3 regions of the Fictibacillus sp. Mic-4 genome follow, and region 1 is predicted to be linked to each of the others. Evidence: riboswitches for the same ligand, from Rfam matches in the RefSeq annotation. Region 1 holds a riboswitch; each other region holds the start of a gene.
The links. Region 1 has a riboswitch for thiamine pyrophosphate ahead of thiD (bifunctional hydroxymethylpyrimidine kinase/phosphomethylpyrimidine kinase). Riboswitches for the same ligand answer to the same signal wherever they lie in the genome.
Positions count from the first base shown of each region.

Region 1 (10,894 bases):
CTTCATAAAATGAAAAATTTAGCATATACTACTACTAATACACTTAAGGGGGATATCCATGGCCTTTTTTTCCAAAAATCCGACCGAACCGATACCTGATGTAGAAACGAAAGTATGGGCATGTACTAGTGATGAGTGCCAGTGTTGGATGCGGGTTGACTACTCACTTAAAGATACACCAGATTGTCCGTTATGCCATTCGGATATGAAACAGGAAATCCGAATGCTTCCAGAGTTAAAATAAAACTTCTTTTCAGCTAGATCGGCAGCTAATCGCAGCTGCCTTTTTAGTTGTAATGAAGCTTCAGCATCATCACCCGTTTTTTCTTAACGGGTGTGTTTTTTCATATTCTAGTCCTTCTGTTAATACATTAGGTTAAGAGGTTTTTACGGGAGGTTTATTCATGCAAATTCATGTCGTCACCCGCGGTGATTCCATTTGGGAGATCGCAAGAAGATATGGAGTAGACGCTTCTATGATTATTCAAGTAAACGGAATGGCCAACCCGGATGTTCTCGTTGTCGGCCAAGCTATCGTCATTCCCGATCCTTTTCCTACCTATGTCGTTAAAGAAGGAGATACACTTTATTTCATTGCCCTCCGCATGCATACTACGGTTGAAGCGATTGTTGACCGAAACAATATTACCGATCATTCTCAGCTTTATGTCGGGCAGACTTTGATAATTCCCGTCCATACTGTCCAATCCGGTGAAACGCTTTCTGCTATTGCCAAACGCTATCAATCAACCGTTCAGGCGATTAGTGAAGCAAATTCCATTTCCAATCCAGAACTTGTATATCCAGGTACCCATTTAACCATTCCATTGATCCGGCCTGTGAAGGAAGTATTTGCTTACATGAATGATTTCGGGCCAACTGCCCAGGCGGAAATTCGTGACATCGGAAAATATTTAACATTTATCGGTCCGTTTAGCTATTTTATAAAACGTGACGGCTCATTGACGAATATGCAAGATACAGGGATTATTGCCGCGGCTCATTCACAAAAGGTGGCATCGATCATGGTCGTCTCTAATTTTGAAAAAGGGGCTTTCAGCACCGAACTTGCCCATGCCATTCTTTCCAGCTCTTCCCTTCAAGAAACGTTGCTTACCAATATATTAAATACGATGCGCAGCAAAAATTACCGTGGCGTTAATTTTGATATCGAGTATGTGGACCCAAAAGACCGTGAAGCTTACAATCAATTTTTGCGTCGTGCAGTCGCAAAGCTTCGCCCGCTTGGCTACTCCGTCTCTACCGCGGTACCTCCAAAATATTCGAGCGCTCAAACCGGTGCTTTATATGAAGGCCAGGATTATGCGGCTCAGGGGAAAATTGTAGATTTTATCGTAATCATGACCTACGATTGGGGCTGGTTCGGAGGAAGGGCGATGCCGATCGCACCATTAAATGAAGTCAAAAAAGTATTGGACTATGCAGTAACCGTTATTCCACGAAATAAAATTATGATGGGCGTATCATTATATGGCCGTGATTGGACGCTCCCATTTGTTCAAGGAACATTCGCAGATACGATTAGTGGTGCTGAGGCGGTTAACCGGGCTGCCCGGTTTGGCGCAAGTATTCAATATAATGAGAAGGCCGAATCGCCTTTCTTTACGTATTACGATCATCTAGGTAAAAAGCATGAGGTGTGGTTTGAAGATGCCCGAAGTGTAAAAGCGAAGTATGAAGTCGCAAAACAATACAACCTTCGGGGAGTCGCATATTGGGTTCTCGGGCTTCCTTTTACACAAAACTGGTATGTCCTCCAAGAAGCAATTAAGCCGAAAAAAGTGTAACACCCGGGTGGTCCCGGGGTTACACTTTTTTACATCGATTCCTTCTCCCATTGTTTTACTTTTTGGTCAGAAGGAAGAAGATATGTCAATAATCCTAGAAGTGGCAGGAAACTAATACATATCATTGTATATTTTATGCTGAATGCATCTGCAAGATTTCCTAGTATGACCGAACCCAGTGCCCCCATGCCGAAAGCAAGACCGACAATCAGGCCGGAGACCATCCCAATTCTACCTGGCAGGAGTTCCTGGGCATAAACGACAGTAACTGAAAAACTTGTCATAATGATAAAGCCAAGAACGAGAAAAATCGGAAACACCCAGATGAGATGAACATATGGAAGCAGAAGGGCAAGCGGCGCTGAACCGATCATCGACCAAAAAATCATGTTCCGTTTCCCGAACCGGTCGGCAAGCGGGCCGCCCATAAACGTGCCGAGCACACCTGCGGCTAAAAAGGCAAAAATAAAATATTGTGCACTTCGAATGGATAATCCGTAATCGTGAATCAAATAAAATTGATAATAATTGCCGATACCGGCCACATACCAGGAACGGACGAACACAAGAAAAACGAGCAATGTAATGGCAAACATCACCTGTTTTTTTCGCTTCGGATGAATTTCCTTCTTTTCTGCTTTTTTCTTCACTCTCGGAAAATACACCATTTGTTGATTGTACCAGTTTGAAATATATAGAAGAACGACAATCGCCAGTCCCGCTACAGTCGTAAACCAGATGGCGCCGAATTGGCCCAGCGGCACGAATATAAGCGCAGTCATGATCGGAGCTAATGATTGGCCGGCATTTCCTCCAACCTGGTAAATCGATTGGGCCAACCCTCTTCTTCCGCCGGCCGCCATATAGGCAACACGGGAACCTTCAGGATGAAAAACGGCTGAACCTAGCCCAATTAAAATGACTGACAGCAACACATATTCGAACCGATTCGCAAACGCAATGCCGAGCATTCCAATGAAACTTGATGCCATCCCAATTGGCAAAATATAAGGTGACGTCCTTTTATCCGTAAACGAGCCAATGACTGGCTGCATAATCGAAGACGTCATATTTAAACAGAAGGCAATCCACCCTAATTGCGTAAATGTAAGATTCATTGATTTTTCTAAAATAGGGAAGATCGCTGGAATCACGGCTTGCATCGTATCATTTAAAAGATGGACAAAGCCAATGGCGAATAAAATTTTATAAATCGTAGGCTGCTTCAAAACGTTACTTTCCTGGCTTAGAGCGGCCACTTGCTTCCCTTCTTTCTTAAGCGATTTGTATGTATTGACAAATTTAACATACCATTTCTGCACTACGATTTCTAATTTACTGCTTAAACAGTAGTCTCCATAATGCAAGAAAGGCCCTGCTCATTTTAGGACCTTTCTTCCAGCCTTATATTTTTTCAATCACTTTGTCGATAATGCCGTATTCTAATGCCTGGCCGGCGCTCATAAAGTAATCGCGATCGGTGTCTTTCGCAACTTTATCCAGCGGCTGGCCAGAACGTTCGGAAATGATTTGATTCAACAGTTCGCGGGTTTGTAAGATCCGTTTCGCATGGATCGCCATATCGGATGCTTGCCCTCGTGTTCCTCCAAGAGGCTGGTGGATCATTACTTCAGCATTTGGCAGAGCGAATCTTTTCCCTTTGGCGCCGGCAATTAAAAGAATGGCTCCCATCGATGCCGCCATGCCAATGCAAATCGTTGAAACATCTGGCTTGATGAATTGCATCGTATCATAAATCGCAAGGCCTGCCGTAACCGATCCACCCGGTGAGTTAATGTAAACGGAGATGTCTTTATCCGGGTCCTCTGCAGCTAAAAACAAAAGCTGTGCAACGACAGAGTTTGCGACAGCATCATTAATTTCACTTCCGATCATAATGATCCGGTCTTTTAATAATCTTGAATAAATATCATACGACCGCTCTCCTCGATTGGTCTGCTCTACGACCATTGGAACTAAATTCATCTTTTTGTCCTCCCTTAAAAAGTGTTAAGCAGCCATACACCTCGGGCCAGAACCGCTTCCCGCCTTGATTTCGCCAAACCCGGATGTAACGTAAATAACGGTTGCCGTTTTTTCACTTTCTGTTTTAATCTCCACTTCAGTTCGAACTGGTTCAAAGGATGTCGTTACTTCATTGCGTTTTCTGTTGATCGAAACGACTTTAGCGTTCTTTTCATCTGGAGCTTCTTTCGTTTCCCATAAAACGGTATCCTGCTTATGAGCCATTTTTTTCACTTCCCTCCGGTTTAGGGTAAACTGCAAGAGAAACATGATAAGACACGGATTTTTCATCAACATCACTCTGGTATTTTTCAATCAGCTGACCTACTAAAGCGACATACTCGTTGACAAATTGATTGCGTTCTTCCTTCGTCCGCAATGTGATCGATGTTTGTAATGCCGCGCTCGGAATTTCTTCCTCTTCACTTTGTTCCATGAGCCGAATGGCATCTTTTTTCATTTTTTCCGTTAAAGAGAGCACATGGGCAAGCGCGCTCTGGTCTTTTAATTTTTGCGCCGTTTCCGCAGACATCCCTAACGAATCGGACAATATCAAGTTTTGCGCAACCGCCTGATACAATACTTCTACAAGATTTCTAACATTCCTTGTGCCGACTCTTCGTACGAGCCCTACTTTTTCCAGCGTTTTAAGGTGATAATTGATTTTTTGCGGTGTTTCATCAAGCAATTTTGCCACTTCAGTCGCCGAACGTGGCTCTTTTAATGCGCGAATGATTTCAGAGCGAACAGGATGAAGGAGTGCTGCTGCCTGCTCCGGAATTGTTACTACATACGTTTCTAGAATTTCATCCCGTTTTTCCATCCAATCACCCCGTTTCATAAAATATTTATATTACGTAAAAACATTTTATTACGTTAGGCTTAGTTTTGTCAAAAAACTGTACGTTTAAACCAAAAAAAGAATGGAGCAAGTCCCCATTCTTTTATCCGCTTATCATTCTACCCAACAAAACTTACCTCATCTAACAACCTTCTTGCTGCCTCTATTGGTGAATCGGCCATGCTTATCGAAGAAATAACTGCAATTCCATTAGCGCCCGCTTCTATGACGGGCCTTGCTTTCCCAATTTGAATTCCGCCAATTCCAACGGTCGGGACCGTTATTCCTTTTTCTCTCAGCTGTCGGATAATGGTTGTTCCCATTACCGGCCTGGTATCTTTTTTCGTAATGGTCGGATACACAGGTCCAACCCCCAGATAGTCCGCTCCCTGGCGGATGGCGTCTTCGGCTTCTTTTACATTATGCGCGGAAACGCCGAGAATTTTCCCGGGAATTTGCCGCCTGATTTTTTCAACATCTCCGTCTTCTTGTCCGATATGAAGGCCATCTGCATCAAGCTCTTTCATTAGCTCTATTTCATCATTTACGATAAAAGGAACTTCGTGCTCCCGGCATAACTGTTGAAGCCGTCTGGCAAGCTCGATCTTCTCTCTGCCAATCTTTGCCTGCGCTCCTTTTTCCCGATATTGAAAACAGGTAATGCCACCCTTTAATGCCTCTTCAAGGACAACTACCGGATCGGATTCACAGTTGTTGCTTCCCATGACAAAATATAGCTTTAGCACATCGTTTAACGTATTAACTATTACCGCCATTGTTGAACATCCACTTTCTTTACCTTCTCGGCATTTTTTAGCGCTTCATCATCGATCGCGTACAACGCATCAAGTAATGAAACTTGAAAACTCCCCGGTCCGGATGAATGATTGATTGCCTTCTCAGCGCAAAGGTTCAGCATCGTAACCGCTTTTGTCGCTCGTTCAGCAGGCGTTAAAGACGTTTCTACCGATTTGGCCATAAACAGCCCGATCAGCGATGTCGCAAAGCAACCCGTTCCGGTTACCCTGGTCAACAATTCGTCACCGTGATTCACCGTATAAACAACGCTTCCGTCGCTTATTACATCCGTTTTCCCTGTCAATGCAACAGTTGTGCGGAGGCTTTTCGCAGTTTCAAAGACGAGCTCTTCAACATTCTTCTCTAAATGTCCGTCCACTCCTCTTCCTTCCCAGGTAGAAGAGAGCAAAAACGAAATTTCAGCCGCATTTCCACAAATGGCATCAGGATGAATTTCATCAACGATACGGCGCGCGGCATTTTTGCGCAGATTGGACAGCCCCGCTCCGACAGGATCAAATATGACCGGGATGCCAAGTTCCTTTGCTTTTTTGCCCGCGATAAGCATTGATTGGACCATTTCCGGATCGAGCGTGCCAATATTTAATACGAGAGCATCCGCATGGGCCACTGCCTCCCCCACTTCTTCACGATGATGGGCCATCATCGGGCTGCCGCCAGCCGCTAAAATTCCGTTTGCGAGAAAATTCATCGTCACTTGATTCGTTATGTGGTGAATGAGAGGATTCTTCGTTCGTATTTCTTGTAAAATCAGTGTCATTCTATTTGCACCCCCTTTATACAAGAGTTTTATTGTATTTCATGAATGCCCAATGGTTGGTTGGACCATGGCCGGAACCGATATGAAGAGGATTTTCAATTGCCGCCTGGATAAATTGTTTTGCTGTTTTCACAGCATGTAGCGGAGTTTTTCCATTGGCCAGCTCAGCCGTGATTGCGGCGGCAAATGTACAGCCCGTCCCATGTGTCTGTTTTGTCGCAATCCGTTTTCCTTCTATTTCAAAAAAATTCTCGCCATCATAAAACAAGTCATTGGCATGTTGCTCATCTTCAAGGTGGCCCCCTTTAATGACGACATGTTCTGCGCCCAGATCAGCAAGAATTCTCGCCGCTTCCTTTCGATCTTCCAAACTTACAATCTCCTTGCCTACAAGTTTTTCAGCTTCGGGAATGTTTGGCGTAACGATTTTCGCCAGTGGAAACAGATGTTCTTTTAAAGCGGCAACCGCTTCTTCTTGTAATAATTCCGCCCCTCCCTTTGCGATCATCACGGGATCGACGACGACATTTCCCCAGCCAAACTGGCGAATGCTTGAAGCAACCGTTTCGATGATTTCCCTGTTAAAGAGCATCCCTGTTTTTAATGCATCCGGCGACAGATCCTCGCCAATAGAAAATAACTGTCTTTCAACAGCCTGAACATCCATCGGGTAAACGCCTTGAACCCCTAGCGTATTTTGTGCCGTTATCGCGGTCAGCACCGACATTCCGTACGCATTCAGCTCCTGAAACGTTTTTAGATCCGCCTGTATACCTGCTCCCCCGCCGCTGTCCGAACCTGCAATTGTAAGCGCCTTAGGTACCATTACATGTTCCATTAATGACCATCTCCTCATTATGTAAAAAACCACCCACTTGGATAAGTGGGTGGTTAACAAAAAGTAATTGTCAAATAGCCACACCACTTCCCTACGCCAGCATCATCTGGATCAGGTTCAAAGGGTTGAAGAATCTAATCTTCTCTCAGCTTTAGAATAAAGCACCCCTAGTGGATCGTTTTTTTATTTTAGGGTAAATCAATCCCTTTTTTTAGTCAACTTTTTTCGCCGGCCTCCACTGACATTTTTTGTGCTTTATAAATTTTTTAATAAATTTGGTTTAACCTATCCGCATTATCGGGTAATAACTAAACAAACGATATCGTTAAACATCGAAATTCCGAAAGAGCGTATTGTCATTAGCAATAAAGGCCGTGATATTTTGATTTATACAAAAAAGGATGTCAACCGTTGCTGTCGAAGTATTCATCAATAAAAAAATTTATCAAAATTTTCAGATAAACTGTTGTCAATCACTCGGTTGCCCAGTATACTAGTAGAAATACTCGTTTTCACAAAACAAGCGAGTATGAAACAGGAAAGCAGCTTACTTTACACTGTAAGCACACTGTTTTTCAAAAAACATTCAAGGAGGAATGGAGCATGAAAGACAATACATCGTATAACAAAAAAATGAACGAACTGGTGAAACAGAAGCTTCAGAAAAGAAATGACCCGTTCGCCTTTAGCCTGGTTGCTCAAATGATCCTTGATGAATCATTACATGACTTTCATATTAATCTTTATAAAAAACGCATTGATGAAGCGTTAGAAAAATGTGACCGTGAATTGTTCATGAAACTGACAGAAGAATATAAGAAATTTATTGGATAAACCAGGCAGCGAACGCTGTCTGGTTTTTTGATCTTTCTTTTTAGGCTCCGGCAAAAAGTGTTTTTAGAAAAAAAGCACTTTTTCTACTTCTGTTGAAAACTTTTTTAGTTGTGCTAGTATGAAACATGGTATGATTGGCCGAAACATTTGGAGGATCAACATGGGAAGTAAAATTGGAAGAAACGCTCCTTGCCCGTGCGGGAGTGGCAAAAAGCATAAACATTGTTGCATGGTTACCATTTCATCTAAAAAGCTTGCGATCGTAAATGAAATGGCTAAACATCAGGAAGGATTAATTAAATTTGTCTTTGACAACCACCAGGTAGAAATGGCAAAACGAATTGCCAACCATCTTGCAAAACATCCAGTAGAAAAATCGAAAAGCCAGGCATTTGCAAATGTCGCTGTATGCTGGGAAATTTTCTGCTCTCCAATCAAAGAAGGAAAGACTCCGATCGAATGGTATATCGAATCTGTAAAAGAAAATGTCTCAGAAGAAATATGGCACATGCTTTGCAGCTGGCAATATAGAGAGCCGTCCGTCTACTCGATTGAATCACAAATCAATAAAAACACGTTTAAGCTTCGTGATGTTTATGGTCATGATGAATTTGAAGCGATCATGAATGAGAATCATTTGCCTCAATCCAACAGCCTTCTGCTAGGCACATTGATTTTTAACGGAAATCACCATGAATTTTATATTAGCTTCATCGAGATTTCCGAATCAAGGAAATCCCGTTTTCTCGAAGAAATAAACAACCTGGCGGAAGGATCTTCGTTAAAAGATCACTTTCCGGCAATTTTACAGCTCGCCCTATCCGAGCATCCTCGGAATAACCATAGTGCTGCGGAGAATATCGATGATTCCGTATTGGCTCTCTTAAAAAAAGAAGCCGGCGAGGAAATAGCGGCAAAAGCGGAAATACTCTGGAACTCTTATTATCAAAATCGCAAACCAGTCATACGAAAAGCAGAGATTTTCGCCAGCGCCCTTCATTACCTCGTGGCGAAAGATATTCTCGGAGAAAAACCGACTCAAGTATCCATCGCCAAACGCTACCATACAACGGCTTCAAGTCTTTCCTCACGCTACCGTGAATTGAAGGAATTTTTGCCTGCTAAATAAAAAGAACTCTGCAAACAGCAGGGTTCTTTTTATGAATTATCCGACTTCCATCTCTAATTCTTCAATTCGTTTTTCTTTATACTTCACGTCTTTTTGGGCATAAAAGGTTTCCGCTTTTTCTACAATAACGGTTGTATTATATTCAGGAATCCCCGCATATTGTTCATACACGCCTTTCGGAAAAAGCGAATTTCCTTCTGGCCAATAAACGGCAATGTTCCCTTGCTTCACATTTTCCACTTTGGCCCTTCCTTGAAAAAGTCCATGGCGATTATATACAACGACGGCCTCGCCGTCCTGAATTCCAAGCTTTTCGGCATCTTCACGAAACATGAGAACATCGTAACGATCCGCACCATTAAATGGATCCCTTTCGCTGTAGATCATCGAATTAAATTGTTTCCCGCGCCGCGAGGTTGCATAAAACTGTCCTTCCGCCTTACGAAGTTCAGGAAGTTCCACTGTGATTAAGTTCCCTTTTCCATCTTCTGTCGGACAAATGCCATCTTCACAGAGCCATGCGCCGCCCCATTGAAAGACGTCCCCTTTATGTTTTAAATGTTGGATGCCGTCATAGTCTGGCGCAGCCTTTGCAATTTCCGCGCGAACCGCAAACGCATCTTGAAAGTTCATCAAATGTTTCCTCTCCGGTTTAACCCGCTTCGCAAGATCAACGAAGATCTGCCATTCAGCCCTTGCCTCTTCAATTCTCGGCCCTTTAATTTCTGGAGAAAAATAGACCATTCGCTCCGTTGAAGTAGACGTTCCTCCGCCAGGCTGTTCATAACGCGTCATCGCTGGTAAAACAATTACCGCCTCTTTTGCATCAAGCAATGTCGAAGTATTGAAAATAATATCTTGATGAACCCGCAGTTCGAGATTTTCCAGGCACTGTTTGACAAAATCAGGATTTGGCATCGTCTCTAAAAAGTTCCCGCCTGACATATAATAAAGTTTTAGCTTCCGTTCATGATCGTCCGGCAAAAGAGCATTTTCGAGGCTAACCCCGACCATGTCCCCTTGCCATTTCGGCAGTTCAAACCCCCATACATTTTCGATTCGTTCAACCGTTTCCTTATCGAAACCTCCGCCCGGCAAACTAAACGGGTCCGCGCCCATCTCTCCTGAACCTTGTACGCCGGAATGTCCGCGAATCGGCATCACTCCGCAATGTTCCCGTCCTATAAAGCCTCTAAGCAAGGCAAGGTTTGCGACTTGCGATATATTATCAGTTCCGAAACGATGCTGGGTCAGCCCCATGGACCAGACGAATACTCCCGAGTTAGCCGCTGCTAACATTTTAGCAAGTTCCTTCATTCGTTCTTTGCTTATCCCGGAAGATTTCTCAAGTGCCTCCCAGTCATATTGCTCGACATGTTGCTTTAATTTGTCAAAACCATTGACGTGTTTTTCGACAAAGTCATAATTGATGGCAGATCCACGCTTTTCGTTTTCCATTTCAAACCAATGCTTCATAATTCCGTGCATGAAAGCAATATCTCCGCCTATGTTCACCTGGTAAAAATCATCCGCCAATTTTGTCCCGAATAATGCTGAATCGGGAATAGAAGGCACCCAATATTCATCCATCGCCGGCTCATGATAAGGATTAATGACGATGATCTTTGTCCCTTTTCGCTTCGCAGCATACATGTATTTTGTAGAAACCGGCTGGTTGTTAGCGGCAACAGATCCCCAAAAGACGAGCACATCTGTCCCAATCCAATCCTTATAAGTACAGCTTGAAGCACCGATCCCGAGCGAACGTTTCAATGCCGTTTTTGATGGAGAGTGACAGATTCTAGAGGCGTTGTCAATATTATTCGTTCCGATCAAACGG
Region 1 is NZ_JBBHZM010000007.1:80,617-91,510, reverse strand. It holds gene WD019_RS07575 (cold-shock protein) at 59-244, shown strand; gene WD019_RS07570 (LysM peptidoglycan-binding domain-containing protein) at 405-1,808, shown strand; gene WD019_RS07565 (MFS transporter) at 1,838-3,067, opposite strand; gene clpP (ATP-dependent Clp endopeptidase proteolytic subunit ClpP) at 3,213-3,794, opposite strand; gene WD019_RS07555 (hypothetical protein) at 3,819-4,058, opposite strand; gene WD019_RS07550 (winged helix-turn-helix domain-containing protein) at 4,048-4,656, opposite strand; gene thiE (thiamine phosphate synthase) at 4,794-5,450, opposite strand; gene thiM (hydroxyethylthiazole kinase) at 5,441-6,253, opposite strand; gene thiD (bifunctional hydroxymethylpyrimidine kinase/phosphomethylpyrimidine kinase) at 6,270-7,079, opposite strand; TPP riboswitch at 7,163-7,270, opposite strand; gene WD019_RS07530 (IDEAL domain-containing protein) at 7,695-7,925, shown strand; gene WD019_RS07525 (YecA family protein) at 8,086-9,054, shown strand; gene WD019_RS07520 (FdhF/YdeP family oxidoreductase) at 9,091-10,894, opposite strand, start outside.

Region 2 (10,894 bases), on a different contig from region 1:
ATGATTTGATCATAAAGTGCACCGTGTGTAGGAGTAATGCCCCAGAGTGTGTCACCTTCCCCTGTATAAGCTTCGGCCATCTTTCCTGAAGCGAACACGATGCATAAAGCCAACATGGCTGAAATGATTGTTCCTTTTTTCATTATTGCGTTCCCCCTGGAATCGTTGTTTTCGCCTTCTGTTGCCCGACGATTCTGGACTTAAACGTTCAGCTTCTCTCATCCCCCTGATTTTAGTCCATATAACCTATTTTTTCGCAAAAAAATAGGACTTTTTGACCTTGCTCCTGCTGGTAGATTTATGAAATGTTCTTTGTTAATTTTTATATAAAGGCATAAAATACGGTACGTGAAATTTTATTCTCATTTAAAAAAAGCGCCGCCCTTAAAAGAATGCGGCAGCGCTTTTTCCTTCCAATATGGACAATATTTCTTCTTTTTGGCTGGCAAATTCAACCGACGTAATGCTTCGTTTTAGACGGTCTTTTTCTAATCGTATCTTAATTTCAGCAATAATTTTTCCTGGCCGGTGTGACATGATGTATATTCTGTCGGATAAATAAATGGCTTCATCGACATCATGTGTGACAAGCATCATTGTAAAATGAGACTCCTGCCATCGTTCAATGAGCCATTCATGCAGGCCTCTTTTTGTAAGTGCGTCCAATTTGCCGAAAGGCTCGTCCAAAAGCATAACTTCTTTTTTACATAAGACGCTCCGCAAAAAAGAAGCGCGTTGTTTCATTCCTCCAGACAGCATGTACGGATAATGGTCACCGTATTGTTCCAATCCAAAGGCGGGAAGCAACTGCTTCGCTTCTATTTTTGCTTCTTTTTTCTTCATTCCCTGTACTTCTAGGCCGATCGTGACATTTTCGATAATTGTCCGCCATGGCAAGAGAACATCGTTTTGCGGCATATAGCTGACTTTTCCAGTTTTGCCGACAATCGACTGGCCATTTAAAAATATGTCGCCTGAATCTGGCAAACTCAGTCCCGCGATTAAATCGAGCATAGTGCTTTTCCCGCAGCCGCTCGGACCGATAATGCTGACAATTTCGCCTTCCTTAATATGAACGGATATGTTTTGAATTGCGGTAATGTCATGCGAAAAAGTTTTCGTCACATTTTTTACGCATAACTTATTTTGGGAGGAATTCATTCGTAAACGCCTTCCTCGTATCGATCTTTTTCGAGAGGAGTTTATTTTTATACATCCAATCCGCATAACGTGACCACACTTCTTGTTTTTGCACACCCCAACGGCTGCTATCGGCCTGATATTGTTTGCTTAACCATTGCTGGCTATTTAACACTAATCCACGGTCCAATTCAGGAACATCTTTCACAAGGATGCCTGCCGCTTCTTTCGGATGTTTAATTGCAAAGCTATAGCCTTCTGATAACCCTTTCATAAATTTTTTCACAAGCGGTTTATTCGTCTTTGCCATTTTTTCGTTGGTGATAATGACCGGAGTATAGTAATCAAGAGCAGGGTCTAAATCTTTCACCATTAAAATATTGATGTCTTTTCCTTTTCGTTTCGCCTCGACTCCATCCCAGCCGTAATAAATCCATTCAAAATCGGCGTCTTTGCCGATCGAAGTAAAAAAGTTCGTCTGGCCCAGCGTTACGTTTTTCACTTTTTTATAATCGGCGCCATCTTTCTCCATAACCCCTTTGATCATCGCTTCTTCCGCCGGCGATCCCCATCCGCCATAGCGCTTTCCTTCGAAATCTTTTGGACGAGTAATGTGGTCTTTTTTTAGCGAAGCAAAACCTGATGTATTGTGCTGGATGACGGTCGCAATCGAGACGATCGGAATACCGCTTGCTCTTGAGTTCGTTACGTTTTCCTGGTACGATACGCCAAAGTCTGCCTTTCCCCTGGCGACAAGCTGTTCGGCCGATGTTCCTTCTCCAGGCGGGAGAATCTCAACATCCAAACCTTCTTTTTTAAAATAGCCTTTATCCTTCGCCACATAAATGCCAGTATGATTCGTGTTTGGCGTCCAGTCTAACATGATCGATACTTTCTGTAATTTTTTCGTTCCTTTTTCCGTTTCCGATTGCTTCTCGTTCGCGCAGCCGGACAATAATAAAATGCCTGCAATAATGGGCACGGTCCATTTCTTCATTGATTGTTACCTCCTATTTGCCCTGCAATTTCTTATGCTTATAATGCCAGGGCATAAGTATTCTGGCAATCATTTCAATCCAACCAAATATGATTAAACTTAAAATAACAATAACTAAAATTATGGCAAATACGCGTTCGGTTAAAAAAGACTGAGAAGAGCGGGTTAAAAAAATGCCAAGACCTTTGCTCGCTCCAAGCCATTCCCCAATGACGGCGCCCATAATGCTATATGTTCCAGCAATTCGGAGGCCCGAAAAAAAATGGGGCATGCTTTCAGGAAATTGAACCATTCTGAATATTTGCAAACGGTTCGCGCCCATCGACTTTAATAATCGTATTTTATCCCGATCAACAAGACGAAATCCATCCGCCAGATTTACGGCTATCGGGAAGAAGCAAACGAGCGCGACGACAATGACTTTCGGCAAGAGTCCATACCCGAACCACATTAAAAAAAGCGGTGCGACCGCAATGATCGGTACCGTTTGGGAAATGACAAGAAGCGGATAAACCGCTAAACGAATCATTTCAGAACTTTCAATAACGACAGCAATAATAACGCCGATTATGATCGCTGCTCCGAGTCCGATTAACGTTTCATAAATCGTTTGAATAGAATGATCAATTAACAAATCCTTGCTTTGTATAAGTGACTTGACAATCGATAAAGGGCCCGGCAAAATCCATTTTTCAATCTGGAAGATACGTACGGCCGCTTCCCATAGGACAAGCAGCAATAGCAACAGCCATGCCGGAAAGACGATTTTTTTCCAGAGCAAGTTATGATCTGTATTTCTTAATTTTCTCATCCATCGTGACCCCTTCTGGGCGGTAATGAATATTAATGGTTGTCAATACATCAAGCGCGCCGGCTTTAATGCAAGCTTCCTGTGCCTCTTTTACAATGTTAAGAAGATGGTCCATTTCCCCTTCCATCACTGTCTCCATAGCGCCAACTTCATATTTCACTCCCGAAGCCTGCACGACCTCTATTGCCTTATCGACCACTTCATACGTATTGCCATCTTTTACTTTTGGAATCACTTTAAAGCTTACAAGAACATCAGCCATTTTGATTTCTCCTTTATATACTTTTTTTCGCAATAAAAAAAGCCGCCAAACGGGCAGCATACGAGCAGAAAGATATAGAGTTATAGCTAAAATCCCTCCGCTGGCATTACCCAGATCAGGTTATAGGGTCGGTGCCTATTTGCGGGCACCCTCTCAGCCAGGCCTCTCCCGGCTCCCCTTTATGCTTTTATTGTCATCGTTATTGTAGCAAAGGGGGTGGATGTTGTAAATATCATCCTCCAGATTGGTCAACCTAATAAAGGTTGTTCAAAAAGTCCGGGAAAAATTACCGTCGAATCTCTTCGTTGGCTTGCTTTTGCGCTACTCACGTATAAAAAACGCCATACGCGTTGTACCTGCGTCTATTAGCTTATGCTTGGAAGTAGGCTTCCTCGGTACAAGGCCGCATAGAAGCGGTTCGTGTAGTAGCCTTGCTCAAAGCTTCGCCGCCTCGATCTTCCGACGCACAGGACGTGCTAGTGCCAGCGTTGTCACAGGACGGGACGGTATTTGCTGGCGACGGCTCTTTTTGTCCTCCTTTTTGAACACGCAATGAGAAGGGAGGTGAGTCATCGTGTCTAAGAAAAGCACTGGAAAAGGCAAGGCAGCTTCTAGCGTGAACCCGCAGGGAAAAAGCCCTGACGCTGAATTCGGCATGGAGCCGAAAACCGAGCTTGAAAATCGAGCGAAGAAGAAAAATACGAGGATCTAAAAAAAGCGCCTCTTAAGGCGCTTTTTTTAAACATGTGTTTTCGATGAAATGCCATTTGCTTTGACGATCGCCTGTTCTAGATCTTCGATTAAATCGTCGATATGCTCAATTCCAACCGAAAGGCGAATTAAATCTTCCGTTACCCCAGCTTCCTTAATCTCCTCAGGACTTAGCTGCTGATGGGTAGTGCTTGCCGGATGAATAATTAAGCTTTTTGCATCGCCTACATTTGCTACGTGCGACCATAATTGAACAGAATCGATCACTTTTTTCCCGGCCTCTCTCCCTCCTTTAATTCCAAAGACAACGACGCTACCTGCACCATCTGGTAGATATTTTTGGGCAAGGGATTTGGATGGATGCGTCTCTTGCTCGGGATAGAGTACCCACTCGATGCCGGGGTGATTTTCAAGGTAGCGAACGATTTTTCGCGTATTCGCGATATGTTCTTTCATCCGGACGTGCAATGTCTCAATTCCTAAACTAATTTGGAACGCGTTGAACGGACTAAGCGCTACACCAATATCGCGCAAAAATTGCACTCTTGCTTTAATGATGAAAGCCGCCTTGCCAATGTCTTTTGCATATACAAGATGGTGATAGCTCGGATCAGGCTGGGTGAACCCCGGGAAATTCGGCGAATCCCAATTAAATTTTCCGGCGTCAATTATAATCCCACCGAGTGTCGTGCCGTTGCCTCCGAGCCATTTTGTCGCGGAATGGACGACGATGTCTGCCCCGTGTTCAATTGGCCTGCATAAATATGGAGTTGCAAATGTGTTATCGACAATAAGCGGGATTCCATGCGCATGGGCGATGTCCGCAAACGCTTGAATGTCAAGCACTTCTAAGCTCGGGTTGCCGATCGTTTCGGCGAAAACGGCTTTTGTTTTTGGCGTAATCGCCTCCCTTAACCCTTCAAGGTCGCCAGGTTCAACAAACTTTGTCGTTATTCCGTATTTTGGCAAAGTTGTAGAAAATAAATTGTACGTCCCGCCATAAAGTTTCGAGGCAGAAACAATTTCATCCCCCGAATTGGCGATGTTCATAATCGCGGTTGTAATTGCCGCCATCCCGCTTGAAACCGCGAGCGCCCCGACTCCTCCTTCAAGTTGGGCGACACGTTCTTCGAGTACGGCAACGGTAGGGTTTCCAATCCTCGTATAAATATAGCCTTCTTCTTTTAATGCGAACAAATCAGCTGCATGATCCGTGTTTTCAAACAAATACGCATTCGACTGATGAAGAGGAATGGAACGCGCACCCGTATCGTCCACTTTTAATCCTCCGTGAATGCTAATGGTTTCAAATCGATACCCCATATTTCAACCGTCTCCTTTTTTATTTTTTATACAATAAAAAAACACCGCTCTTGAAAGAAAGAGAGATGTTCGATCCGTAAACGGCACGCTCTCCCTTATCTTTCAAAGCTCATCCGCTTTGCAGGAATTGGCACCTTTCCAGAACATACTGGCGGTTGCCGGGTTTCATCGGGCCAGTCCCTCCACCTCTCTTGATAAGAGCAACGATGTTAAATTATTTATTAAAATACAACACTATTCTGAATTTGTCAAATACGATGATTACTCAACGAAATAAACCTTTTTGCTCGGCAATTCGAGGCAGTTCAGGCGTCCGCCAAAAACAGCTCCTCCGTCAATTCCGATAATTTTGTTATCAGCAAAATACACGTCTGAACAATCATGGAACGAATTCGTTGGCGTATGCCCGAAAATGACTGTTTTGTCACCGTTGTAGCCATTATGAAACTCTTCGCGGATCCAAATTAAAACGTAAGGGTCCGTTTCCTGGATCGGAGTGGTCGGGTGAACGCCGCCATGAACAAAAATATAGTCATCCGTTTCATAAAAATAATCAAGATTTTCTAAAAAAGTTTTATGCTCCTCCATCAGCTCGGACTTCGTATGCTCATTGACTGTTGCTATAATTTCCCCCTGTTCAATGCTAAGCGAATATTGATAGCTTTTCAATGTACTCTGTCCACCGTTTCTTATCGTCCAATTATCCCAAACCTTTTTGTCTCCATTCATCGCTCTTACGAGCATATCATCATGATTCCCTTTTAAAACGACAGCCCCGTTTTCTTTTAACTGAATGACCTTTTCAACGACACCACTAGAATCTTCGCCTCTGTCGACATAATCTCCCAATAAAATCAATTGGTCTACGGAAGAATTATAATTAACTTTCTCTAGCAATTGTTCAAACTTCTTCAGTTCTCCATGAATATCGCTTATGGCCAGTATTCTTTTCACAAAAAATCCTCTTTCTGTCAAAAAGCTTTTTTATCATTATACACTTTTCTCCATAATTTGAATAGTCCAACAGGTTAAAACGAGAAAAAGGGCGTCACCTAAAATCCATCTTTTAGGCGGCCCCCTCTAAATAAATTATAGCCAAACTGTCTTTTCTTCGAAAGGCGTTCGGCGGGTCGCTTTCACTTCTTCTCCTTCTTTCGGATATCCTAGAAAAACGGTTCCTACCACTTTCTTGTCTTCTGGCGAACCGATAAAACGGTGGAGCCTCTCGTCGTGGACGAGCCCGACGCCTCTTGTTCGCCAGACAAACCCGAGTCCAAGATCGCAGGAAGCGAGCCACATCGAATGGATCGCACAACAAGTCGCATATTCATTATCGATAGAGCTTGCTTCATCTCCCGGAATGATGTCTGAAGTAACAACAATGATGACTGGAGTGTTTTTGACGACAGCTAACGAGCTTTCGACTAAATGCGGTTTCGTCGGAAAACGCTCATTTAAATAGCCGGCCGCAATCGCCTCATACTTCTTTTTCGCTTCTCCTCTTATGACGAAAAAGGTCCACGGCTCCCGCAGTCGGTCATTAGGCGCCCATGTCGCCGCTTCAAGCAGTTGCTTGATTTTTTCTTCTTCCACTTCTTTATTTTCATAGTTTCGAATCGCGCGTCTATTTTTTAATGCTTCTAATAGCGACATTTTATCCCTCCGATCCCACTTTATCCGGTTCTATTTTTTTCTCAAACCATTTGATTTTTTCTCTTAATTGGACGACATCTCCCACTAATAAAATGGCTGGATGATTAATTTTCTCCCTCTCTGCCAGTTGGCAAATTGAATCTAACATGCCTGTTACGGTTCTCTGTTTATCCGTCGTTCCCCATTCGATGATAGCCACTTGCGTTTTTGGATCTCTTCCATGTTTCATAAGACTACCAGTAATGTAGCTTAAGTTGCCGACACCCATGTAAAATGCAACCGTATCGATTCCAGTTGCAAGCGCCTTCCAATTCAAGCTGTCCTGTCCTTTTGCTTTTCGGCCATGGCCTGTGACTATCGCAAATGATGAGGCATGCTCCCGGTGAGTGACCGGAATTCCGGCATATGCGGGTGCAGCAATGCCCGCTGTTACCCCCGGTACAATTTCAAATTCGATACCGTGTTCGGCAAGCACTTCCGCCTCTTCCCCCACCCGTCCAAAAACGCACGGGTCTCCTCCTTTTAAGCGGGTAACGATTTTTCCTTCAAGTGCTTTCTCAACAAGCAAATGATTTATTTGCTCCTGGATGAGGGCATGCTTACCTGGAAGTTTCCCGCAGTAGACGAGTTCCGCATCCTTTTTCGCATGATTAAGCAGCTCTTTATTGACAAGCCGATCGTAAGCGATACAGTCTGCCTTCTGGATACATTCTAACCCATAGACGGTTATGAGCTTCGGATCGCCAGGACCTGCACCGACTAAATATACTTTCCCTTTATTCATCCCGCTCGCCCTTTCTCTATTAACTTAGTAAATTGTTCTTCTCTCTCCTCGTATAGTCCTTGACGTGTCATTTCTAAAAAACGTGGATGCAATAATTCTTTTAATAGTTTCTTTCTTACATGTTGATCCTTAATCTCTCGTTTAACATACTTTCGGCATTCGTCTAAAAATTCCATATACTCTTCATAACTTTCATCAAAAATGCAGGAAAGGGTCTCGATCATTTGCTTTGCCAAACCCGGGCTTGCCCCGGATGTCGATACGGAAATGCTCAATTTTCCGCGTCTTAACGTCGAAGGCACGATAAAATTGCTTAAATCCGGGCGGTCGACAAGATTGATTAATTGATGATTTTGCGCCGATTCATAAACTCTCAGATTGACACCCGCATTGTTTGTCGCTGCGATAATGAGAAAAGCTTCGCGGCAGTCTTTTTGATCAAACCGTTTATTTTCCCAGCTTAATTTCCCGCTGGAAACCCACTCTTTTACTTGTTCTGTAATTGATGGACTGATGACGGTAATTTCCGCGCCAGAGTGAAGCAATCCTTTTATTTTTCTTTCAGCGATCACACCGCCTCCGACGATAACAACTTTTTTTCCTTTTAAATCCAACATTGCTGGATAATATGTCATATGTTGAACATCCCCTGTTAATTGGTAGAAATGCCGGCTGATGAAAATGTAGCCATTTTTAACATATTAACAGCAGAAAGCAAAATTGGAAAGGCGACAGCAGCGCCAGTTCCTTCACCGAGACGCATTTCTAAATGCAATAGCGGCTTCTTCCCTAATCGTTCGATTGCGATCTGGTGGCCCGGTTCCACCGACTCGTGCCCGATAATCATATAGTCTTTCGCTTCTGTAGCCATTTCGACTGCGAGTAAAGCAGCAACCGTGCAAATAAATCCATCGACTAAAATCGGAATTTTGTTTTCGGCTGCAGCTAACATCGCTCCGGCCATACCACAAATTTCAAGCCCGCCCACTTTACTGAGAATGTCAAGCGGGTCTTTCGAATCCGGTTTTCTAGCTTGTAATGCTCGCTTGATTACGTCCTGTTTATGTGCGAGTTTCCCGTCTTCAATTCCAGTACCACTCCCAACAAGAAGCGCGATATCTGTGCCTGTCAGAGACGCTAATATCGCGGAACTTGCTGTTGTATTGCCAATCCCCATTTCGCCGGGGATAAGGCATTTGATCCCTTCGCGAATCATCATTTCCGCTTCAGTAAACCCGACATCAATCGCGCGAATGGCCTCCTCTCTAGCCATTGCATCTTCCGTGCAAAAGTTCGCAGTGCCGTATTTGATTTTCCGGTCGACAACGGCTTTGAAGTTCACGTCATTGGCCACGCCAATGTCAACAATTTTTAACCGTGCGCCGATTTGCCTTGAGAAGACGTTAATCGCCGCCCCGCCATTCGCAAAATTTCCGACCATTTGTGCAGTTACTTCCTGAGGAAATGCGGATACTCCTTCTTCTACTATGCCATGGTCAGCGGCAAATACGATAACCCCGGGAGGCGTGACTACCGGATGCGATTGCGATGTGATTTCAGCAAGCTGAATTGCCAGCTCCTCAAGCCGCCCGAGACTTCCAGGTGGCTTTGTCAATGTATCGATATAGGAACGAACCTCTTTCCCTTTTTCTTTATCTACCGGTTGTATGAAACAATCAATGGACATCAAAGGCTTGCTCCTTCCGATCATTTTTCCACTTTGTGGAGGCGCGAATCCACCGCTTTACCATTTGCGGACAAGAAGCAAAATGAAAATGGGTATAACCTGCGATCAGATTGCCGTTCATATATCCTTCTTTCTTGATCCCGCGCATCCCTTTCGTTTCATAGGCGGGACTGAATTTTTCGTCGCTATGGAACGTCGAATAATGAAACTCGTGCCCTTTCGCTTTTTGGCCGTTCTCCAATAAAAAATTTCCTTCCGTACCCGTGATCTCCCGGTATCCGAGCGCTGCTAATTTAGTTTGCATGTTTATCGTCCCGGGAATGAGGCCCACCATTGGAAAGATGGATCCATCCGTTGTCTCAATCGATTGGTTCAAGTACATAAAACCGCCGCATTCGGCTAACGTCGGCATTCCGCTTTCTACTGCCCCTCTGATCGATTCCTTCACACGTTCATTTTTCGACAGCCTCTGGGCGAACTCTTCCGGAAAGCCGCCGCCGATGTACAATCCGTGAACATTCGGAGGAACGGGCTCGCCGTTTAACGGAGAAAAATATACACATTCAGCTCCAAAACTTTCCAACAACTCAAGGTTTTCTTCATAATAAAAATTGAAAGCGGCATCTTTCGCAACAGCAATGCGGACATCTTTATTTCCACGAGGCTGGAATAAAGAAGGGCCTTCTGATTCAATTGACGTCGTTTTGGCTGCCTCAAACAGCCCGTCGACATCGACCGTTTCCAAAACGCATGTTGCCAGTCGTTCAAAAAACGGATCAAGCTCTCCGCGCTCTATCGAAGGGACCAGTCCTAAATGCCGCTCCGGAATTTCGATGCCGGATTCCCTCTTTAAGTAACCGAAAACAGGGATCTGGCATTCCTTTTCAATCGCCGTTTTTACAATCCGATAATGCCCAACGCTTCCGACGTTATTCGCGATCACCCCGATGATTCTCGGACCATCTGCAAAACTTTGAAAACCTTTAACGATCGCCGCTGCGCTTCTTGCCATGCTCGCACAATTGACGACAAGAACGACGGGGCTGTCGGTCAAGACGCTAATCTCGGCCGTCGTACCTTCGTTTGTCTCGGGGGTTTTTCCATCGAAAAAGCCCATGACCCCTTCAATGATGGAAATGTCAGCATCCTTAGAACCTCTATTTAATATTTCTTTCACAACATTTTTTTCAAGCATCCAGCTGTCTAAATTGCGGGACGTTCTTTTCGTCACAGCCGTATGGTATGTTGGATCGATATAATCCGGCCCGCATTTAAATCCCTGAACGACATATCCTTTTTTTCTGAATGCTGCCATCAGTCCGATCGTAAGCGTCGTCTTGCCGACCCCGCTTCCCGTTCCTGCGATGACCAATCTTCTATCTGTCATTACTTTCCCGCCTTTTATCATTCAAATGAAATAATGCCTACAGAAATCGTCACATTTCCCGACTTTTTCTTCACGAGAGCGAGCTGTTCGGCGCCAGTGTATAACCGAACAGCAGGTTCGCTCACGCCATAAGCGCCCG
Region 2 is NZ_JBBHZM010000010.1:31,640-42,533, forward strand. It holds gene WD019_RS08950 (cell wall hydrolase) at 1-143, opposite strand, end outside; gene WD019_RS08955 (ABC transporter ATP-binding protein) at 385-1,161, opposite strand; gene WD019_RS08960 (ABC transporter substrate-binding protein) at 1,142-2,137, opposite strand; gene WD019_RS08965 (ABC transporter permease) at 2,151-2,948, opposite strand; gene WD019_RS08970 (thiamine-binding protein) at 2,920-3,210, opposite strand; TPP riboswitch at 3,286-3,399, opposite strand; gene sspL (small, acid-soluble spore protein L) at 3,785-3,922, shown strand; gene WD019_RS08980 (O-acetylhomoserine aminocarboxypropyltransferase/cysteine synthase family protein) at 3,949-5,244, opposite strand; SAM riboswitch class I at 5,337-5,445, opposite strand; gene WD019_RS08985 (metallophosphoesterase family protein) at 5,506-6,198, opposite strand; gene WD019_RS08990 (nitroreductase family protein) at 6,334-6,897, opposite strand; gene cobA (uroporphyrinogen-III C-methyltransferase) at 6,899-7,681, opposite strand; gene WD019_RS09000 (NAD(P)-binding protein) at 7,678-8,316, opposite strand; gene cobT (nicotinate-nucleotide--dimethylbenzimidazole phosphoribosyltransferase) at 8,334-9,368, opposite strand; gene WD019_RS09010 (cobyrinate a,c-diamide synthase) at 9,358-10,755, opposite strand; gene WD019_RS09015 (cobalt-precorrin 5A hydrolase) at 10,773-10,894, opposite strand, start outside.
Region 2: linked by a shared signal. The riboswitch ahead of WD019_RS08970 (thiamine-binding protein) and the one ahead of thiD (bifunctional hydroxymethylpyrimidine kinase/phosphomethylpyrimidine kinase) in region 1 are both predicted to bind thiamine pyrophosphate.

Region 3 (10,894 bases), on a different contig from region 1:
GGAACCACGCTTCCAATGACGTTCACCCGTTGATCAGCAGGCAGATTTTGAAGGGTAATGTGGATTTCGCCGCGATACCTTCCATACAAATCATTATCGACCGTTACCGTTCCACGTGGTCGCTCTACAGTATTGTCTGGTGGGACGGACTCCGTCGTGCGCGTGTTCATTAAACGAAGGACATCACGCGCAAAATCCGGACGCGGCCGATACTTTCCGCCTTTGAACGATGCTGTTTTTACCCGTATAGGAATGACCTTGTTTGAATCATATTTTATCAGTTGTTCCAAAAGCATGGCCCCTGGTTCAGGGTCACCAATGTACACTTCTTCAACACCATCATCAAACAATTCAACGGCTGCTGCAAAAGGATCTATCCACCGATGTTTCTCCAGCGTCGGCAATCCTTCAAACAGCGGACCCCGTTTTTCTCCCCGCCCTGGCACAAAGGCGCAGGAAGGAATGTTATAATCTTGATACAATTTCATTTGCTTTCGAAAAAAGTTTTCATCCAGGCCCGTTTCTCTCCGTGGATAATAATTATGCCAGGCGATAAGCCGGATTTTCTCAATTCCGCTATTCAAAAGTTCAAACCATTCATCTTCCAAAATAATGCTCGCATTTAAAGCAATTTGAAAACTCTCAGACAGCCTCATGATCGTTTGTTGGTCAAAAAAGTCATCCAACCGGATCCCGACAACACCTAAATCCGTCAAATCTTCAAAACAATCAATGCCTAAATGCTCCGGGGTCCTTGCGGAAATATCAGCATACACTTCCATTCCTAATTCTTTCGCAACACACAAAAGATTTTTTGCCCGGTTTGCCAGATCCCCCGTTTCTTCAGGAATGTGAAGAGAGGTGAAAGCCCGCTTCACGCCAATTTCACTCGCTTCTTTAATCCGTTTTTCCGCCAATGGGTCATTTAAATAAAACGATATGCCGATCATTAAAATTCACTCGCCATTTCATCTTTAAATCCAAAGAAATAAGTAAAGAGGAAGCCTGCTACATAAGCAATGACAAGACCGAGTAAATAGAGAAAAGCCTGGCCGCCAACAACAAGAAACGTTAGCGGCAATCCCGATACCCCGATGGTGGTCGTCGCTACTTTAAAAAGTGCCTGGAATGCCCCTCCGACACCTGCCCCGAGGCAAGCTGTTAAAAACGGACGGCCAAGCGGCAAGGTTACACCAAAAATAAGCGGCTCGCCAATGCCGAGAAGTCCTGAAGGAAGGGCGCCCCCGATCGCGCGTTTCAACCTGGTCTTCTTTGTTTTAAAATAAATGGCAAACGCTGCACCGACCTGACCCGCGCCGCCCATTGCCAAAATCGGCAGAAGCGGGTCGTTGCCAATTTTATTGATCAACTCCATATGAATTGGAGTCAATCCCTGGTGAAGTCCGGTGACGACTAATGGCAAGAATGTTGCACCTAAAACAAAGCCACTAACGATGCCGCCGAAATCAAGGATGGCTAACAGACCTTTTGTAATTCCATCAGAAATAAATCCGCCTAACGGCATGAAGACAACGTACGTTACAATTCCTGTTACGAGGAGCGCCAAAGTTGGCGTCACTATAATGTCAAGGCTTTTCGGAACAACCGTGCGGACATTTTTTTCAACGATCGCAATAAAAATGGCAGCGAACAGGATGCCAATTAGTCCTCCACGCCCCGGCAAGAGATTCTCGCCAAACAAACTGATTTTTGCCACTTCCGGGTTGATGACAAGAATACCGGCTAATGCGCCGAGAGCCGGCGATCCTCCGAATTCTTTTGCCGCATTAATCCCGACCAAAATTCCAAGATAGGCAAACAATCCTGAACCGATCACCATTAAAATGATGGCCAGTTGTGATTTTTCATCAAGCCATTTTGCTTGAACGAGGGTTTTTGTGATCCCATTAACGAGGCCCGACGCAACCAACGCCGGAATGAGCGGAATGAAGATGCTGGCAATCCGACGCAAAAACAACTTAAATGGGGTAGCATTCTTTTTCTTTATTTCCGATTTCTTTTGCGCTCCTAAATTCTCAAACTCAGCATTCTCTGATGCGTCGATCAGTTTGCCAAACTCTTCCGTCACTTTGTTGACGACACCAGGCCCAAGAATAATTTGCAACGTTTCTGCTTCAACGACTCCAAGTACGCCTTCAATGTTCTTTAACGCTTCTTTGTTAATAAGAGAATCTTCTAAAGGGGTGACGCGGAGGCGAGTCATGCAATGTGTATAGGAATCAATGTTTCCCGGTCCCCCAATGTACTCAAGGATTTTTCTCGCAAGGACTTGATGTTTGTTTTCTCCCATCTTTCATTCCTCCCCTTTTAAATAGTTGCTTTCGTTTCTCCCCCATAAAAACGCTTTCAAAACAACGTTTACTTTTTCTTTGTAATAAAGTGAATGGCTTCCCGCGTCTTATCGATATGTTTGACCGTTTCCTCATACTGCCTGGCCGCGATGCATAGGAACAAAACATCGATGATATAAAGCTGGGCCAATCTTGAAGAGGTCGCGGCGCTTCGAAAAGGGGCCTCATTTGAATAAGAAGTAAATAAGCTGATGTCCGCAATCGAAGAGAGTGTCGTCTGATCAAATTTTGTCAGACTGATCGTTTGAACCCCCCGGTCTTTCGCAAGTGACAGGACATTAATCACTTCCGGCGTCTCTCCCGAAAATGAAATGCCGAAGACAACATCATCTTGATCCGCATTCGCAATCAATGTGGCGACAAGATGAACATCTGTAAAAGCCGTTGCCCCTTTATTAATGCGTAAAAACTTTTGCTGCGCGTCCAGAGCGATAATACTAGATGCCCCAATTCCGAAAAAATGAACGTTTTTTGCTTTTAACAATGCATCTATCGCTTTTTGCAATTCATCATAGTTGATCAATTCCGCTGTCTCTTTCAAGCTTTGAATGGCATTGCTTGCCGTTTTGTGAGCGACTTGATACATCGATTCTGAAGGCTCGATATCCCGGTAGCCCTGTTCGGCCGGTTTCAGCAAATCACCCGCAACCCTAATTTTCAAATCTTGAAAACCTTTTAAGCCAAGTGATTTGCAAAGCCGTATGACGGCCGCGCCGCTCGTGTTCGAAACGTTAGCCAGCTGGCTGACTGTACTATTTACGACTTCATGGGGATGTTCTAAAATATATTCTGCAATCTTTTGCTCGGAAGCCGGAAGTTTGTCGAGCATTTTTTGAACCATCTTTAATCCGCCTGATGCCACGATTTACTCTCCTTTATTTAATGAAATGGCCTTGCTGACATAGCCACCGGCCTCAGCAAGTAATGCTTTCGCTTCGTTATACGTTTTTTCCGTCTTAATCATCACGATCGCCGTTTTCACCTCATAATTCGCCTTCTCCAATGTTTCTTTTGCAACGTCGTAAGAGGTGCCCGTAACCGTTTTAATAATGTTAATCGCTCGTTCTTTTAATTTATGGTTACTGACATGAACATCGACCATTAAATTTTCATATGCTTTCCCAAGACGGATCATCGTCGTAGTTGAGATCATATTTAAAATCATTTTATGGGCAGTTGCTGCTTTCATTCGCGTTGAGCCTGTCAATACTTCGGGACCGACAATGACTTCAATCGCGTGATCGGCAACCTGGCTGATTCTGGCGTTTTCATTACATGATAGCGCTACCGCCTTTGCACCGATGCTTCTTGCATATTGAAGGGCTCCGACAACATATGGCGTCCGGCCGCTTGCCGCAATGCCAATGACCGTATCATTTGACGTGAGATGGATCGCTTCTAAATCTGTTTTGCCTAACTCGGCATTATCCTCTGCCCCTTCAACCGCTTTGACAAATGCCTTTTCACCCCCGGCCATGATTCCGAGTACGGTTTCTGGAGATGTGCTAAACGTCGGAGGACATTCAACAGCATCGAGAACACCGAGGCGGCCACTCGTGCCAGCTCCAATGTAGATGAGCCTCCCGCCTTTTTTTAATGACTCGAAGGCATATTCAACTGCCACTTTGACCTTGGGCAACACTTTTTTTACTGCCAGGGCGACCTTTTGATCTTCTTCGTTCATTACTGTTAAAATATCGATAGTATCAGCTGTATCAATATGTGTTGTATTTTGATTACGCATTTCGGTCGTTAATGAGCTTAGATGTTCTTCCATTTTTAAGCCTCCAAATTCGTATTGCGAATGGTCGTCGAAATTTTCTTTACTTTTATTATAATTGGTTTGAAATATAATTTCAATAAATATATTTTTATTATAAAAATTAGTTTCAGATTTAGTTTATGTTCTAAATTAAAATAATATGACTTCAATAGGAAAAGGACCGCTGTTGAACAGCAGTCCTTTTCTGTAAAATTATTCAGCGATATTGACAAACGCATCTTTGATATTAACTTTTTTCTTCACCACGTCTGTTTTATATAGCCAATCGGCGACATCTTGCCACGTTTTTTCATCCTGGGTGCCGAACGGCTCGTCTTTTGCATCCATTAACGGCAGCAAAATATTCAAGCTTTCTTTTTCGACTTGTTTGTCCAGTTTAAAATCTTGATTTTCATGATCCAATAAAATTTGCAATCCTTGTTCCGGATTTTTTTGGACATATTGCTGTCCTTCTGATACCGCTTTCCAGAACTTTTTGTAAACTCCTTTCTTTTCTTTCAATCCCTGGCTGCTGGCAACAAGTACTAATTCATAGTAATCAGGGACGCCATACTTTGCCGGATTAATCGCACGCATCGGGTGCCCTTCCTTACCGAGCAAAATCTTTTCATGATTAATATATCCTCCGATAATACCGTCGACTTTGTTCGTTGAGACAGCCGGCATTAAATCGAATCCGACATCTGTCATCTTTACGTTCTTTATGCTTCCACCATCATGATCCACCATTGTTTTTACAATCGCTTCATCGGTCGGAATGGATGGGTAGCCAATGTTTTTGCCGGCAAGATCTTTTGGCGTTTTTATCTTGCTTTTCTCAGGTACCATTAAATAATTGAGCGGATGGCGTACGAGAGCAGCGAGCGAAACAACAGGAATGTCTTCCGCCCTTGAAATGACGACTTGCGGCTGATAGCTGAGGGCAAGATCGATTTTGCCTGCCGCAACCAATTTTAGCGGGTCATTCGTTTCAGCCGGCATTTTTATATCAACATCAAGCCCTTCTTTTTTAAAATAGCCTTCTTTTACTGCCGTATAAATCGCGGAATGAACGGCATTCGGATACCAGTCAAGCATGATGCTGACCTTTTGAAGCCCGTTTTTGTTTTTCGTTCCGCTCGCTTCTTGTGACTGTGAACAACCTGAAAGGACGATCGCCAAACAGAGGGCGATCCCTATCGTTAACCATTTACGTTTCAATTTCATCACCTTTTCTTTTCTTCATTCCATTTCAACATCCATTTTTGCAATAAGGTAACAACGAAAAATAAAACCATTCCGAGTACAGATAAAAGAAAAACGGCCGCAAATACACCTTCCGCATTCAAGTTCCCTGACATTCTTCTGCTATAATAGCCAAGGCCAACGCTTGCCCCAAGCCATTCACCGATTGTCGCACCGACGACGGAAAACACAATCGCAAGCTTTAATCCGGAGAAGAGAGAAGGCAATGCCATCGGCAGTTTCACTTTCATAAACCGCTGCCATTTGCTCGCCCCCATTGACTGGAGGAGTTCATCATATTCCGGGTCGCTATTTTTTAGCCCGTCATACATCCCGACAACGATCGGAAAAAAGGCGATTAATACAGTGACCGCCACTTTGCTCCATATCGTATAACCAAACCAGAGAACAAAAACCGGAGACAGTGCGATAATCGGAATCGTTTGCGAAATCAAAACGACGGGATAAATCATTTTCTCAAGCGCTTTTGAGAAATACATAAGGATCGATAAGCCGATTCCCCCTGCTGCCGCAATAAAAAATCCAATCGCCACTTCCTTAACGGTCGCAAGAAGATGCTCCTGAAAAAGCGACTCCCGGTTTTCAACAATGGAACGGATAACCGAAGATGGGGCAGGTAATATAAATGAAGGGACTTTCCCTGACTGGACGAGCCATTCCCAGATGACAATGATGACACATGAAAACAAGATAAATAACAAGTAATCTTTGAAAAATGATTTCAGTTTAGCCATCAGCAATCTTCTTCTCTATCATTTTTTTGTAGTTCACCATGTCCATTGTATGAACCATTTCCGAATGGCGCGGGCGTGGAAGATCAACCGGAATTTCTTCTGTCGTCTGATCCGAATGCAGCAAAATAATCCTGTCGCTTAGAAGGATGGCTTCTTCCAGGTCGTGGGTAATAAAAAGAATCGTTTTATTCAACTCTTCCCATATGGATAGAAGCCAGCTATGCATCTCTTTTTTCGTCAAGGCATCGAGTGCCCCAAATGGCTCGTCCAATAAAAGAACTTCTTTTTCGGTCAAAATTGTTCTTAAAAAAGCGGCCCGCTGCCTCATGCCGCCCGAAAGCTCCCGTGGCAACGCATTTTCATAATCTTTAAGGCCGACTCGTTTAAGCCAATTTCTTGCCTCGTTTTTCGTTACTTTTGCGCCTTTTTGAAATTCAGAAGCGAGCATGATGTTTTCAAGAACCGTTCGCCACGGCAAAAGCAAATCTTTTTGAGGCATATACCCGACACTTCCCGGTTCAGTCGCTTTGCCGTAGACGCGAATTTCCCCTTCATCGGGTTTCAGGAGCCCGGCACATAACTTTAATATTGTGCTTTTTCCTGTTCCGCTTTTCCCGATTAACGATACGAACTCTCCTTTTTGGAGTGTGATGTTTACATTCGAAATGATTTTCTTTTTATGCCGTTTTTCGGGTCTCACCGAGTACGAAACATTCTTCATCACCAGTGCCATAGTCAAATCGGCCATTCGTGCTTGCCATATACCATATTCCAAAAGAGATATTCATAGCGTGACGTCGTTATAAAATGTTTTTCTAGTATGGAGAGCTCCCGTTCCGTTTTTCCGTTTGTCAGGTTGTTCAGAAGTTCAATGAGCCACTCGCTGAGTGCGCCAAATTCAGCGGAAGCGTACATCTCAATCCAGCTTGCATACGGATTTGCTGATAACGTGTTGCCGTTTTGCTGTTTTAAATCTTTTCCGATTTCCCAATAGCTCCACATACATGGAAGAAGGCATGAAATCAACTCGGCAAGCCCCCCATTATGTGCCACATTGAGCATATACCGGGTGTAAGCAAGGTTCACCGGCGTCGCTTCGGTTTGTTCCAGGTCAACATGGCTGATGCCAAATTCAGCCGCGTATTGCCGGTGCAAATCCATTTCCGTATGAAGCGTTTCGTGGAGAAGCCCGGCAAATTTCCCCATCGTTTCAAGGTCCTCCGCTTTCATCGAACCAATCGCGAACAATTTCGCATAATCGATCAAAAACACATAATCTTGTTTCATGTAATAGGCAAAGGTCTCTTTATCGAGGGTACCGCTTCCAATTCCCCGGACAAACGGATGGGCGTGAATTTTCGTCCAAATCGGCTTAACGTTTTCAAATAGCCGGTCGGTAAATAGCTGCTGCTTCGTTTTCGTCATTTTTGTTCTCCCCTTTCCGTGTTGCACCACTCGGCGATAAAGCAAGCAATCGTTTTCGTATAGTCCAACAGTTGCTTAATCTTCACTTTTTCATTCACCGAGTGAGCCTCTTTTAACTCTCCCGGACCGTAAATCGCCGCGGGAATGCCTGCCCAGCCAAACCATCCGCCATCGGTAACCGATGTGGACATGGTGACTTCCGCTTCCCTCTTCGTGACGAGTCCGTGATGATTTTTTAACTGGACAATTGCCAGATGCCCGGGATCAATTTCTAACGAAGGAAAAATTTCACCGCGGTCTTCGATCATTGATTTTCCGCCCCAGCGAAACTGTGGCGGATTTTCTTTCAGCCATGGATCGGCCATCGCAACACGATTGATGTGTTCTTCGATTTCCTTTGCGACCTGTTCAAACGTTTCATTCGGATAAAAGTGGACGGTAATCCATAACCGGCATTCATCGGCGATAAAAGCGGCATGACGTCCACCTTCGATCACAGCAGGATTGATCGTATTTGTCCCTGCCGGAAAACCAGGGTAGCTTTTTGTTACAGCCCAGTGGCGTTCCAATTCTTGAAGACCGCTAATGATCTTCATCATCTTCTCAATAGCGCTTGCGCCTCTCAATCCGCCGCCGGCATGAATCATTTTCGAACGCAGCCCGTCATGAAACGTTTCTTTGCTTTTCACCGTAATCCAACCGGTAATAACGCCGCCCTGCCCTTGAATCCGTAGATCGCTCGTATCGACAACGAGGGCAAAATCACCGGTATACCCTCTATCTAAGCATGACTTCGTGCCGGCCTCTCCTACTTCCTCACCGATGACGGATTGAAATTGCAAATCTCCTTTCAATTCCACGCCAAGTTCATGTAATAATTGAATAGCAAATAATGCCCCGGCGATCCCGCCTTTCATGTCTGATGTGCCGCGGCCAAAGACATATCCATTCTCTACTTTTATTTCAAACGGGGACGCCGTCCACTCTGAATCGTCTCCTACTTCGGCGACATCGATATGGCCGTTGATGATCAAACTGTTGAATCGCTCTGGATCCGTGCCTTTCTTTACACCAACGACATTCGGGTCATTCGGGAATACGTCCCATTTGTCTGTTGTAAAGCCCAATTGCTGTAACTGCTGTTCAATAAACTGCTGAGCTTCCGACGAATTGCGGGCCGGAGGGCTTACCGTTGGAAAACGGATGAGCTCACCGAGTAATTGCAGCAATTCATCCTGCCTTTCTTCTACTAATTGTTCGATTTTTTTATTGAATGTTTCTGTCAGCAATGTTTTCTCCCTCCTTTTTTGCTATCGTAAATTTGCATGATTGCACGTTGATCTGACTTTGGAAAATAAAATTGCTAGTTTGGAAAATAAAATCCGATGTTTGGAAAATAAAAATTGAAATTCAGAAAATAAAATCTCTAGTTTGGAAAATAAACTGTCCTGTACAGAAAATAAACAGGCTTATTATTTAGTTTTGGAGCTAACTTATCGAGTTTTGGCCAAGTTTAGGCGATATTATTGTAAGTTTTAACAAAAAAAACTGACATTTCGGGCAGTTAATGAACGAAATTTAAAAAACCGCCCCTAAAGAGAGGCGGCGATACACTACATCTATATTACATGTGTAGATATGATCCGCTTCCCTACGCTGGCATGATCCAGATCAGGTTCAAAGGGTTTAAAACATACGTTTATTCTCAGCCGGTAATTGGCCCCCCTAGCATTTCTATTCAATTAAGGATGTTCAAAAAGTCCGGGAAAAATAGCTGTCGAATTTCTGCGTCAGCTTGCCTCTCCGCTCCTCACGTATTAAAGGCATACGCTCCGGTGCTCGCAGTCTGCGCTTCCTTGAACTTCTCGGCTCTTTTTGTCCTCCTTTTTGAACACGGAATTATCCGACATAACGGTGATACAGGCTTTTCGCTTCATGAATGTCTTTTGTCCCGTGCACGAGCACCCTTCCGTCTTTAAAAATGACGAGACGGCGGGTATCATCGACCGTATATGAGACGAGATACGGATTTTGTTGCAGGGCGCCGCCTAATTTGGACAATTTGCTCGCCAGTTCATCAAGATTTCTTTCAGATCGTTTCGGCGGACGAATTTGCACAGTGTTTCTCCCACAAAGCACAGCGGTTTTCATCTGATTTTCCGGCTGCAAAAATGGGTGCGTCGGATTTACTCCGCATGACGGACAATCGTCCTTTTTCATCCGGTCCACATTCATTGTGACATATTGATTTTTCCATAAATCAAAAGAGACGAGCTTATTTCTTAGCGCATCCATATCCTCAACAAGCAGCTTTAACGCTTCGGACGTTTGATGGGCGACAACCATTTGCACAGCCGGGGCAATAATCCCCGCCGTATCGCACGTTGCGCCCCCCAATGGAACGGTTTCTAAAAGGCAGCTTAAACAAGGCGTTTTTCCTGGAAAAATCGTATAGCTTAAACCATAGCTTCCGACACACGCGCCATAGATCCATGGAATCTTCTTTTTTTGCGAAAGATCGTTAATTAAAAGACGGACGTCAAAGTTGTCGGTGGCATCGATGATAAGATCGACGCCGGCAGAAAGCTCTTCGATTTCTTGAATGCCGACATCCATAATAAAAGCACGAATATCAATATCGCAATTAATTGCGCGGAGACGCTTTTTGGCGGCAATCGCCTTTGGGAGGCGGTTTCCCGCATCTTCTTCGCTAAACAATTGCTGCCGCTGGAGATTGCTCCATTCGACATAATCGCGGTCGACAATCGTCAATTTGCCGATTCCCGCCCGGGTGAGAATTTCGGCATTTCCAGTGCCGAGTGCACCGGCTCCGATAATCAGAACATGTTTTGAAGCAAGCTTTTCTTGCCCGCTCTTTCCAATTCCGGCAAACAATTCTTGCCTGGAATAACGATCGCTCATTATACGCTCATTCCCTCCAGAGGGCTTGATGCTGTTGCATAGCGTTTTTTCGGAATTCTTCCCGCTTCAAATCCTAACCGGCCGGCTTCAATCGCCAGTTTCATCGCGCGGGCCATTTTGACTGGATCTTGTGCCCCGGATACGGCGGTGTTCAATAACACGCCATCCGCACCCATTTCCATGGCAATAGCGCAATCCGCAGGTGAACCAATTCCTGCATCAACAATGACCGGAACCGTCGCTTGTTCGATGATGAGGCTTAAGTTAAGCGGATTGACGATTCCCTGTCCAGAACCAATCGGGGAAGCTCCCGGCATGATCGCATGCACGCCAAGCTCCTGTAATTTTTTTGCTAAAACGACATCATCGGAAGTATACGGAAGAACGATAAATCCTTCTTCCAACAGCATTTC
Region 3 is NZ_JBBHZM010000039.1:7,388-18,281, forward strand. It holds gene WD019_RS18380 (MupG family TIM beta-alpha barrel fold protein) at 1-950, opposite strand, end outside; gene WD019_RS18385 (PTS transporter subunit EIIC) at 950-2,311, opposite strand; gene WD019_RS18390 (MurR/RpiR family transcriptional regulator) at 2,380-3,234, opposite strand; gene murQ (N-acetylmuramic acid 6-phosphate etherase) at 3,238-4,149, opposite strand; gene WD019_RS18400 (ABC transporter substrate-binding protein) at 4,348-5,355, opposite strand; gene WD019_RS18405 (ABC transporter permease) at 5,361-6,134, opposite strand; gene WD019_RS18410 (ABC transporter ATP-binding protein) at 6,127-6,882, opposite strand; gene tenA (thiaminase II) at 6,870-7,559, opposite strand; gene WD019_RS18420 (acetylornithine deacetylase) at 7,556-8,848, opposite strand; TPP riboswitch at 9,191-9,296, opposite strand; gene WD019_RS18425 (thiazole biosynthesis adenylyltransferase ThiF) at 9,459-10,481, opposite strand; gene WD019_RS18430 (thiazole synthase) at 10,481-10,894, opposite strand, start outside.
Region 3: linked by a shared signal. The riboswitch ahead of WD019_RS18420 (acetylornithine deacetylase) and the one ahead of thiD (bifunctional hydroxymethylpyrimidine kinase/phosphomethylpyrimidine kinase) in region 1 are both predicted to bind thiamine pyrophosphate.